Regions from separate parts of the Paenibacillus sp. FSL R5-0636 genome, predicted to be linked through region 1. Evidence: predicted binding sites of a transcription regulator. Region 1 holds the regulator's gene; each other region holds the start of a gene.
What was found. Region 1 encodes Rex, which represses fermentation and respiration genes when NADH is low (regulators of the CRP and FNR family bind a similar motif). Its sites were predicted from a motif close to TTGTGAAATATTTCACAA; they were not measured.

Region 1 (3,290 bases):
TCCTTAGCGCTAGCAGAGTAAACTGCATGAGACAACAGATCTGTGTGTGGCAGCAAATGCGGCTGATCTATATCAATTGCAATGAAATCAGCTTTCATCCCAACAGCAAGTCTACCTACATTATTTAAAAAGATGGACTGGGCGCCATATTCTGTAGCCATACGTAGAGCTTCTGGAGCTGGAACAGCCGTTGGATCACCGCTGACACCCTTATGAATGAGAGCTGCAAGCCGCATCTCTTCAAACATATCCAAGTTATTGTTGCTTGCCGCGCCATCCGTGCCAAGAGACACCTTCACACCAGCTTTTAGAAGATCAGTAACCCGAGCCACTCCGCTAGCCAGCTTCAAATTACTGCCCGGATTATGAGAGACACCCACATTATGGCGAGCCAAGATCTCAATCTCTTCATCATTTAAATGAACACCATGTGCAACTATCGAGGGACGTGTGAACATTCCAAGCTTCTCTAAGTGAGCTACAGGACGCAACCCGTAATCCGCCACATTTTGTTCCACTTCACGTTTCGTTTCGGACATATGCGTATGCATCGGTAAATCCAGATCATGCGCTGCCTGCACGAACTTAACCAGGAAGTCCGGAGGGCAAGTATAAGGGGCGTGCGGCGAGATCATAGTAGTAATTCTACCGTCAGCCTTTCCATGCCAGTTACGGGCAAAAGAAATCGCTTCCGCAAGCTTGTGATTCTGTACATCCTCTGGACATAACCCGATCACACCACGCATCAATACGGAACGGATACCTGATAACTCAGCTACCTCAGCTACTCGGTCCATATGATCATACATATCGAGGAAGGTCGTAGTTCCACCCTTCAGCATTTCCAATACAGATAAGGAGGTTCCCCAGTATACATCATCACCGGTGAACTTTTCCTCCATCGGCCACATCTTCTCCTGAAGCCACACTTGTAGCGCTAAATCATCTCCATATCCACGCAGCAAAGACATCGCCGCATGACCATGTGTGTTTACAAGTCCAGGCATGAACAGCAGACGGCTGCCATCAACCACTTGCACTCCAGCTTCCATCTGAGGCTCTTCTTTTCCTATGTAAGTGATTAAATCATCTTCAATAGTCATATATCCACTCAGAACCGGCTCATCCGTTCCCGGAGTCAGAAAATACCCGCCCTTAATTATCGTTTTATTGTTGTTCATGTTCGCTTTCTTCCTTTCCATCCCGCAAGTAATACGCAAGACTTTGCAGATCAGTTGTAAAATCAGCTGCATGCACCCGGATATTCGGTGGTGTCTTCAGAATCACAGGGGCAAAGTTCAAAATTGCTTCAATCCCAGAAGAAATGAGAATATCTGCTACATTTTGAGCTTCTGAATCAGGTACGGTAATAATGGCAATGCGAATACCTTGCTCACGAATCGTGCTGCCTAGTTCATCCATTGGTTGCACAGTAAGGGAGTTGATCTTACGTCCAACCTTAGGAGCGTACGAATCAAATATAGCGGTGATTTTCATAGTATCTTTGAGATATGCATTGTAATTAGACAAGGCATGTCCGAGATTACCTGCTCCAACTAAAGCTACATTAAGCTGTTGATCCAGCTTCAGGATATGACGGATTTTCTCAATAAGATACGTTACATCATAGCCAATACCTTTTCTGCCGAAGTCACCAAAATACGCTAAATCCTTACGAATCTGTGCGGGATTAAGATCAAGCTTTTGTCCAAGTTCCTGAGAGGAAACTGTTAATATTTCGCGATTCTGGAGATCATTCAAAAAACGCAAATACACAGGTAGTCTGCGAACAACGGCTTCTGATATTTTATCCGATTTCATATTTTTCCTCCTAAAAATAGTAATGTTCTTGTGAAAATCCATATTCAAACGTATACCTCTCCTTATTAAGGGCGGTACTGTAACTTACCGCCCTTAAGGATAAGGAGGAGCTAAACTGAAGACGAGCATTTTAAGAAGCGCCGCCATCCTCTAGCCATTCCGCTATGCGGGGGACCATTTGATCAGTCAGCATATGCTCCATTTTGGGACCAGGCAATGAATAAAGGAAATACTTCCCGTAATGAGATTCAATAACCCTTGTATCATAAACAATAACTATTCCGCGATCCTGCGCCGTGCGAACCAGTCTTCCGAATCCCTGCTTAAAGCGAATAACCGCTTGAGGAACAGACAATTTCATGAACGGATTCTTCTTCTGAGCCTGCAATAACTCCGACTTCGCTTCCGCCAACGGGTGATTCGGCGGTTGAAACGGAAGTCTCACGATGGCCAGGCAAGTCAGTGCTTCACCTGGAATATCTACACCTTCCCAGAAGCTGCTCGTCCCCAGCAGAACGGATGCTGCACTGTCCTGAAAGCGGCGGATCAGCTTGCTCCGGCTGCCACCTTCCACGCCTTGACCAAGCACCGTAATCTCTTGTGAGGCCAAAGCCTCTTTAAGCGGATCATATACCTGACGCAGCATTTTATAAGAAGTAAACAGAACCAGCATCCGCCCACGTGTTGTTTTGGCAGCTTCTGCTAACGACTGTACGAGTGTATCGACAAATCGAGCATCGCCCACACTGCCCTTCACACTAGGAAAATCACGCGGTATAACTAGAAGCGCCTGCTCGCGATACTTAAAGGGAGAAGGAAGGAGTGAGGTCATTAGACGTCCCTCTTCCGCAGCTTCGTTAAGTCCGAGATTATCAATCATAAACTGAAAAGATTTATCTACAGACAGCGTCGCCGAGGTAAGCACGATGCTTTTTTTCTTATCGAAGAACAACTCTTTAAGCTGGCTGCTAACATCCACAGGGACGGCATACATCTGCAGTGATTTGCTGCGGTAATTTCCATTTGCCTCCAGCCAATATACTACATTATCGTCATTCAGCCCCATAAAGAATCTTACTTGCTCACGTATGGAAGCCAAATCCTTAAATAAACCGCTAATATCAGTAACAAGACTGTCTGCTGAGGATTGGCTTTCCTGGTCACGCATCTCATTAAGCATTTTATCACCCTTACGGATGATGTCACTTAACGTCAGATTCATAGTGTTCTCAAGCGCAACTAATTCATCCCAATCCTTCGGCTTACGGGCGGGAAGCAAACGCAAAACCAGTTGTCCCGCTTCCCCTGCTGCTGCATCACTGCGTTCCGGCAAAAGGCTGAACAGCTTGTCGCTGAGTGCATCCCAGGTTTCTTTGACGGTAAGCAGATCCGGGTAGATCCGATCAATGACTCCGCTCCATTCTGAAGCCTCTTCACTGCCTGACGACTGTAAGATCTGGCGCAGAGCA
Region 2 (3,290 bases), 2.4 Mb from region 1:
CCGCAAGCAAACAGACGCGGGACGGTACTCTCTCCATTCAGATCGGTCTTAATCCCCCCCATCATATAATGCGCAGCAGGAGCCACTGGAATCCAATCACTTGTAATATCCAGTCCATAGCCCATACATGTCTCATATATTGTGGGAAACCGATGCTTCACCATCTCTGGAGATTCATGTGTAATATCCAAATAAACGAACGTTGATTTAGTAAGTTCCATTTCACTTACAATAGCTCGCGCTACAATATCCCGCGGGGCTAGTTCAAGCAGGTTATGATAACGCTCCATGAACCGCTCTCCATTAATATTGCGCAAGACTGCTCCTTCCCCACGCACAGCTTCGGAGATTAAAAATCTAGGAGCTCCTGGGTAACTAAGTGCTGTAGGATGAAATTGAATAAATTCCATATCTCGTATATGAGCACCAGCGCGATAGGCGATCGCTACACCATCTCCTGTAGCTACCTCAGGGTTGGTAGTGTATCGATATAATTGTCCTGCTCCACCAGAGCACAAAATGGTCGCATCCCCTTGCAGGAACAACCGTCCACCACCGGGCCGCTGCAATAATGCGCCTACACATTCGCCACCTTCAGTGATGAGATCGATAACATAATGATCATCCCAGACCTCAATATTCTCATGTTCCGCTACCTGTTCCGCCAATGCACGAACAATCTCATAACCGGTAGCATCCCCATTAGCATGCAAAATACGGCGGTGGCTGTGCGCTCCTTCCTGAGTCAAAGCCAGTACCCCATCTTCCTTATCAAACAGAGTTCCTAAGCGAATTAACTCATGAACGCCTTCCGGCCCTTCATTAACAAGTGCATCGACAGCTGTTGAGGAGCAAAGACCTGCTCCGGCCATTAAGGTATCCTGCCGGTGGTAAGCAGGGGAATCATCCTCAGCTATAACAGCTGCGATCCCCCCCTGTGCATAGCGAGTATTACTTTCCATTACTGATTTCTTTGTGATCATTATGACACGCCGATCTTCACTGGCTTTAATAGCCGTGAATAATCCGGCAATCCCTGAACCAATAACAATACAATCTGTCTTTACCGTAGGAATATCCCGAAGATCAAAATCAACCAAATATTGTGGAATCATGACCGCTTTTCACCTGTTTCAACGAAAGAGTAGCGCATGCTACCGGACTTGTAGCATGCGCTCTAGGGATGTTCTGGCTTTGTCGGCGACAGCAGGCGGTACATAGATTTGTGGCTTCATCGTCTCCAGGCATTTCACCAGTTTTTTTAGATTATTAACTTTCATATTAGGACAAACAAGAAATTTGGTAGCAAAATGGAATTCTTTATCTGGACTATCCTTACGAAGCTGATATCCGGTACCATCTTCCGTTCCAACGATAAATTGCTTACGATCCGATTTCCGGCAATACTCCAGAATTGATGTAGTGCTACCTACATAGTCACCCATGGCCACTACTTCAGGACGACACTCTGGATGAACTACAAATTCCGCATCTGGATATTTTGCTCTCATTTCTACTACATCTTTGACGGTCAACATGTCGTGAGTGTTGCAATAGCCTTCCCAAATAATCAGCTTCTTGCCCGTCTGATCTTGTACATATTGACCAAGATTCTTATCTGGGACCCAAATAATCTCTTCAGCATCAAGGGATTCGATTACTTTCACAGCATTAGCTGAGGTACAACAAATATCGGTTTCTGCTTTAATCTCGGCAGACGAGTTGATATAAGTGACTACTTTAGCATTTGGATGTTGAGCTTTAAGCTTACGCAAACCGTCTACATTGACCATATCTGCCATTGGACAGCCTGCACGTTCATCAGGAATAAGGACGGTTTTGTTCGGGGCTAGAATTTTTGCACTTTCCCCCATGAAATGAACACCGCAGAATACAATAACTTCCGCATCTGTCTCTGCAGCCTTCTGAGCGAGTAAAAAAGAGTCGCCCCGGAAATCGGCAACCTCCTGAATTTCATCACGCTGATAATAATGAGCTAAAATGATTGCGTTTCGTTCCTTTTTAAGCTGTTCAAGACGTATACGAAGTTCTCGATTCTGTTCCTGCTTGCGCTCAAGCGCCAGAGCTTCCACCGATTGTTCTCCCCCTTAAATCCTCGCGGCTTTTCGCCGACATGATGTTATCAAATGGCATGCGCCATCATGGTGAAAAAATGAACATGCTGATATAAATAGTAAGTAATATTAATCACTAATGTACACAACGTTCCAGCCCCTGTCAATGTAACTGGACAGGCTTTAAGGCATAGAATCCCTTAAAAATTAAAATAAAAAATCCGGAGAACAGTTACGTTCTCCGGATAAATTTACATCATATGAATGGTGGACCCAATTAGGTAAGGCTAGTGCCCCCACCTTTGTTGTCATCATCGGAACCGTCATTACCCTCAGAATCAGGGTTATTCGGGATATCCTTTGATAAGTCAGGAAGTGTGGACTGTTCGTCCTCAGGCTTGCCTTGAATGCGAACTCGCACATCACCGATATTGTCGATGACAGGCTCGCCAACTTCATGGGCAACACCTTCGCCACCCTCTGGTTTACCATCCTCGGAAAGGAATCCTTGTTCAATCAGTTGTGTGATCTGATCAAGCTCAAGTGTTTCTTTCTCAAGTAATGTATTGGCAATCAAGTGCATTTCTTTGGAGTGTTTGATCAACAGATCTTTACAACGTTCGTAACTCGAAGTAATAAAGTTCTGCATTTCCTGATCAATCTCATAAGCAATGGAGTCACTGTAATTCTGTTCATGCCCAATATCACGACCTAAGAATACTTGACCTTGAGAAGATCCGAACTGCATAGGTCCAAGCTTATCGCTCATACCGTACTCCATAATCATGGCACGCACGATGCGCGTAGCCTGTTGGAAGTCACTGTATGCACCCGTACCGATCTCACCAATAAACAATTCTTCGGCAACACGTCCACCAAGTAATCCAGTAACCTTATCTAAAAGCTCCTGCTTGGTAACGATCATCCGATCTTCCTTCGGAAGCATAATAACGTATCCGCCTGCACGTCCGCGTGGGATAATAGTAACTTTATGCACCATATCGGCGTGCTCAAGGAAGTAACCAGCAATAGTATGGCCTGCTTCATGATAAGCTACAATACGTTTCTCGCGGTCACTGATCACACGGCTGCGTTTCTCAGTACCTACGATAACACGGTCAATAGCTTCATCCACTTCAATCATGGAAATATCTTTACGGTTACGGCGTGCAGCTAGCAAAGCTGCCTCATTCAGCAGATTCTCCAAATCAGCAC
Region 3 (3,290 bases), 3.1 Mb from region 1:
GATCCGGTCCCAAACCGCATACGATAATTGCCGCGAACTCTTTTAGAGTAATATCTGCTTTCAGTTAATAAAAAAACCGAGAAAAAGCACTTCTTTTATAAGTGTCTATCTCTCGGTTACCGTTTATCAATTCGTTATATTAATTAGCTAGATTGCTCTTCCATCGCTCTAATGGATTCATCCACCTTCACCATCATGGAACATTCGACTCTTTTGCGGAAGACGTCACAGCTGAAGTCATAGGTTCCGACCAGGGAACCTGTCGCGTGCAGCGCATTGGCAGGACAACCGCCGCTGCAGTAGAGTTTAGCCCAGCAGTCCTTGCATTCCGGCTTCGAGTAGCAGTTGCTCTCTTGGAATTGACATTGCAGCTCTGGCTTTGTGATGCCATCCCAGAGGTTTCCCATGCTGTACTCTTCATCCCCTACGAACTGGTGGCAAGGAAAAAGCTCTCCCCAAGGGGTGACAGCAAGATATTCGGTTCCTGAACCACAGCCCGTGATTCTTTTCTGGATGCAAGGTCCTTCCGAGAGGTCAAGCATGTAATGATAAAAGGTAAATCCCTTGCCTTGCTCACCACGCCCGATCATTTCCTTCGCGAGAATTTCGTACTGGTTATATATCTCCGGGAGGTCCTCCTCGGTAAGTGCATAGGGTTCCCTTGGATCACAGATGACCGGTTCCATCGAGATTTTGTCAAAACCAAGGTCTGCGATATGAAATATATCATTGGTGAAATCAACATTGTTACGGGTATAGGTTCCTCGTACATAGTACTCTTGGTCCCCGCGCTTACGAACGAATTCCTTGAACTTCGGAAGAATATGATCGTAGCTGCCTTTTCCGTTAACCGTTTGGCGAAGCCGGTCATGAACCTCTTTTCTTCCATCCAAGCTTAATACGACATTGTACATTTCCTGATTTAAAAACTCAGTGACCTCATCGTTCAGCAGCATCCCGTTCGTCGTGAAGGTGAAGCGGAACTTCTTTTTGTATTCTTGTTCTTTGCTTCTTGCATAAGCTACGATCTGTTTAACTACTTTCCAGGCCAAAAGCGGCTCCCCGCCGAAAAAGTCGATGTCCAGGTTACGATGATGACCCGAATTTTCAAGCAGGTAATCGATAGCTTTTTGTCCAACCTCATAGCTCATGATCGCTCGATCTCCGTTGTATTTCCCTTGGCTGGCGAAGCAATAGTCGCATGACAAATTACAGGTATGCGCAACATTGAGGCAGAGTGCCTTAACATAAGTTTTCCGTTTTTTTAAATCAAGCGAGAGGTTCTCATACTCATCTTTTGTAAAGAGCTGGCCATCATTTTTAAGCTCCTCGATATCCACGATGGTTTCTCGAATGTCACTCTCAGAAATGCTGGAATCATGCTTATATTTTTCTAACATCATTGTCACGATTTGGTCGACAGAAGTTTTCTCATAATCCGCTATAATTTCATATGCTAGGTCATCAACAACATGTACCGAGCCACTGTAGGTGTCGAGCACGATATTGTATCCGTTTAGTTTATATTGATGAATCATACTTGCTAATCAAGCTCCTTTTGCACACAAGTAGAAACGGCTTTGCCATCCTTTAGAGGAAGCGTCCATTTCTTAAAAATAGCCGCCCATCATCAGAGCAATGGGCGGTAAAATTCCGAATCCTATCTGTTCATTGCATTTTCACACTTCTGGTTTGCAACGCCGCAGGAAGTTTTACAAGCGGACTGGCAAGATGTCTGGCATGCGCCGCATCCGCCGTGTTTTGCGGTATCCATCAGTTTGCGGGTGCTTAGGGTTACGATTCTTTTCACGATAAATGACTCCTTCTGTAATTTCTTGTGATCACTTTCACTTAATTTCCATGGAACATCGTAGCAACATCACGCAAGTACGTCTATGATGCCTGTCACCTAGCAGAGTAGAGAGGCATTAAACATATAAACAAAGTAGCATCAATGCTAATTCCCGTTCAGTCTTTCATGCTTGTGATCGTAGGATGCCGTAGCGGGAACCAGAGTCAGAGCAATACTAAAAAAGTGAAACAAAAAAGAGACGGCAATGATGCCATCTCCTTTAACAACATTTTTTCTCATACTTGTCCTTAAAGTCCAATAAATATAAGGATCTCATTGCACTGTATCCCTCCTTACCGGTAGAGCGACACTCTCCACATGCGTGGGTGGACAGTGTGAACAAACTTATATTAGGAGCCCTAAGACACTTCCGGACATTTTATCTGCTCTTGAATATTCAATGAATTTATTTATTTTTATAATGTACTACGCCTTAGTTCATAAAAATATTGCACAATCGGATGCTTTAACTTCATCTTCTCGCTCATGTTTAAAATCCAACCGTTTTGATAGAAGGCGGCTCTGAGCATAGCATCTATGGCGTGCTGCAGAGGGACGAGAATGGCCCTCCTATCCATAACCGAACGGATGCTTTTTGTACTCTATCGGGCTTGAGCCGACTCTATTTTTAAACACACGACTAAAATAGTACTGGCTCTTATACCCTACCTTCACGGCCAGATCCCCGATTTTGATATTCGGCATTACGTCATCCAGAATCTCCTTCGCCTTCGATATCCGAAGCTCGGTGACATAGTCAAGGAAAGAAGCACCGATTTCTTGCTTCATCCGCTTGCTAAGATAGGTTTGGTTGATATGAAATAGCGCTGCTACTCGAGTAATAGACAGCTCCGGATCCTGATAATGACTGTCAATATACTCGGTCACTTTTTGGATAAGCACTGTTCCATCCCCTGTATACCCGGGAAGCTCCCGCTCCTTATCCACCCTGCTTTCATGTGAATGCAAAGGATATTTTGCCTGAAGATGCTCATCGATCCGATGAAGCAGCTTGTTCAGATCACTCTTCGGCACAGGTTTCAATACATAATCGAATGCTTGCAGTTGCACGGCTTGACGCGCATATTCAAAGTTATCGTAGCCGCTGATGATGACAACCAGAACCGACGGGCAGCGTTCGCGCAATATATTTATCAGATCGAGCCCATTCATATTCGGCATGTTGATGTCCACAAGACATACATGTGGTGGGGCTTCCTCCACCATATTCAATGCTTCGTTTGCACTTTTCGCTTCTCCTGCAACTTCAAAAAGATACGGACTCTCCTCAATGTATTGTCGCAAGCCTTTGCGAATGATCGTTTCATCATCGACGATGATAATCTTCCACATCTTCATTCCACTCCCCGTCCAAAGGTATTCGAATGACCATAACGGTAATGCCATCTTCGCTCTTCACTGCAAGGCCATATGGCAC

Region 2: nadA (quinolinate synthase NadA) is a predicted target of Rex. The motif match lies at 2,164-2,181, and genes of this name have one in related genera.
Region 3: scfA (six-cysteine ranthipeptide SCIFF) is a predicted target of Rex. The motif match lies at 1,836-1,853, and genes of this name have one in related genera.

The regions. Positions count from the first base shown of each region.
Region 1 is NZ_CP150232.1:4,720,141-4,723,430, forward strand. It holds gene MKX34_RS21490 (amidohydrolase) at 1-1,181, opposite strand, end outside; gene MKX34_RS21495 (redox-sensing transcriptional repressor Rex) at 1,168-1,821, opposite strand; gene dinG (ATP-dependent DNA helicase DinG) at 1,952-3,290, opposite strand, start outside.
Region 2 is NZ_CP150232.1:73,727-77,016, reverse strand. It holds gene nadB (L-aspartate oxidase) at 1-1,115, opposite strand, end outside; gene nadA (quinolinate synthase NadA) at 1,155-2,093, opposite strand; gene ftsH (ATP-dependent zinc metalloprotease FtsH) at 2,353-3,290, opposite strand, start outside.
Region 3 is NZ_CP150232.1:808,659-811,948, reverse strand. It holds gene scfB (thioether cross-link-forming SCIFF peptide maturase) at 144-1,538, opposite strand; gene scfA (six-cysteine ranthipeptide SCIFF) at 1,661-1,810, opposite strand; gene MKX34_RS03565 (response regulator) at 2,423-3,205, opposite strand; gene MKX34_RS03560 (histidine kinase) at 3,180-3,290, opposite strand, start outside.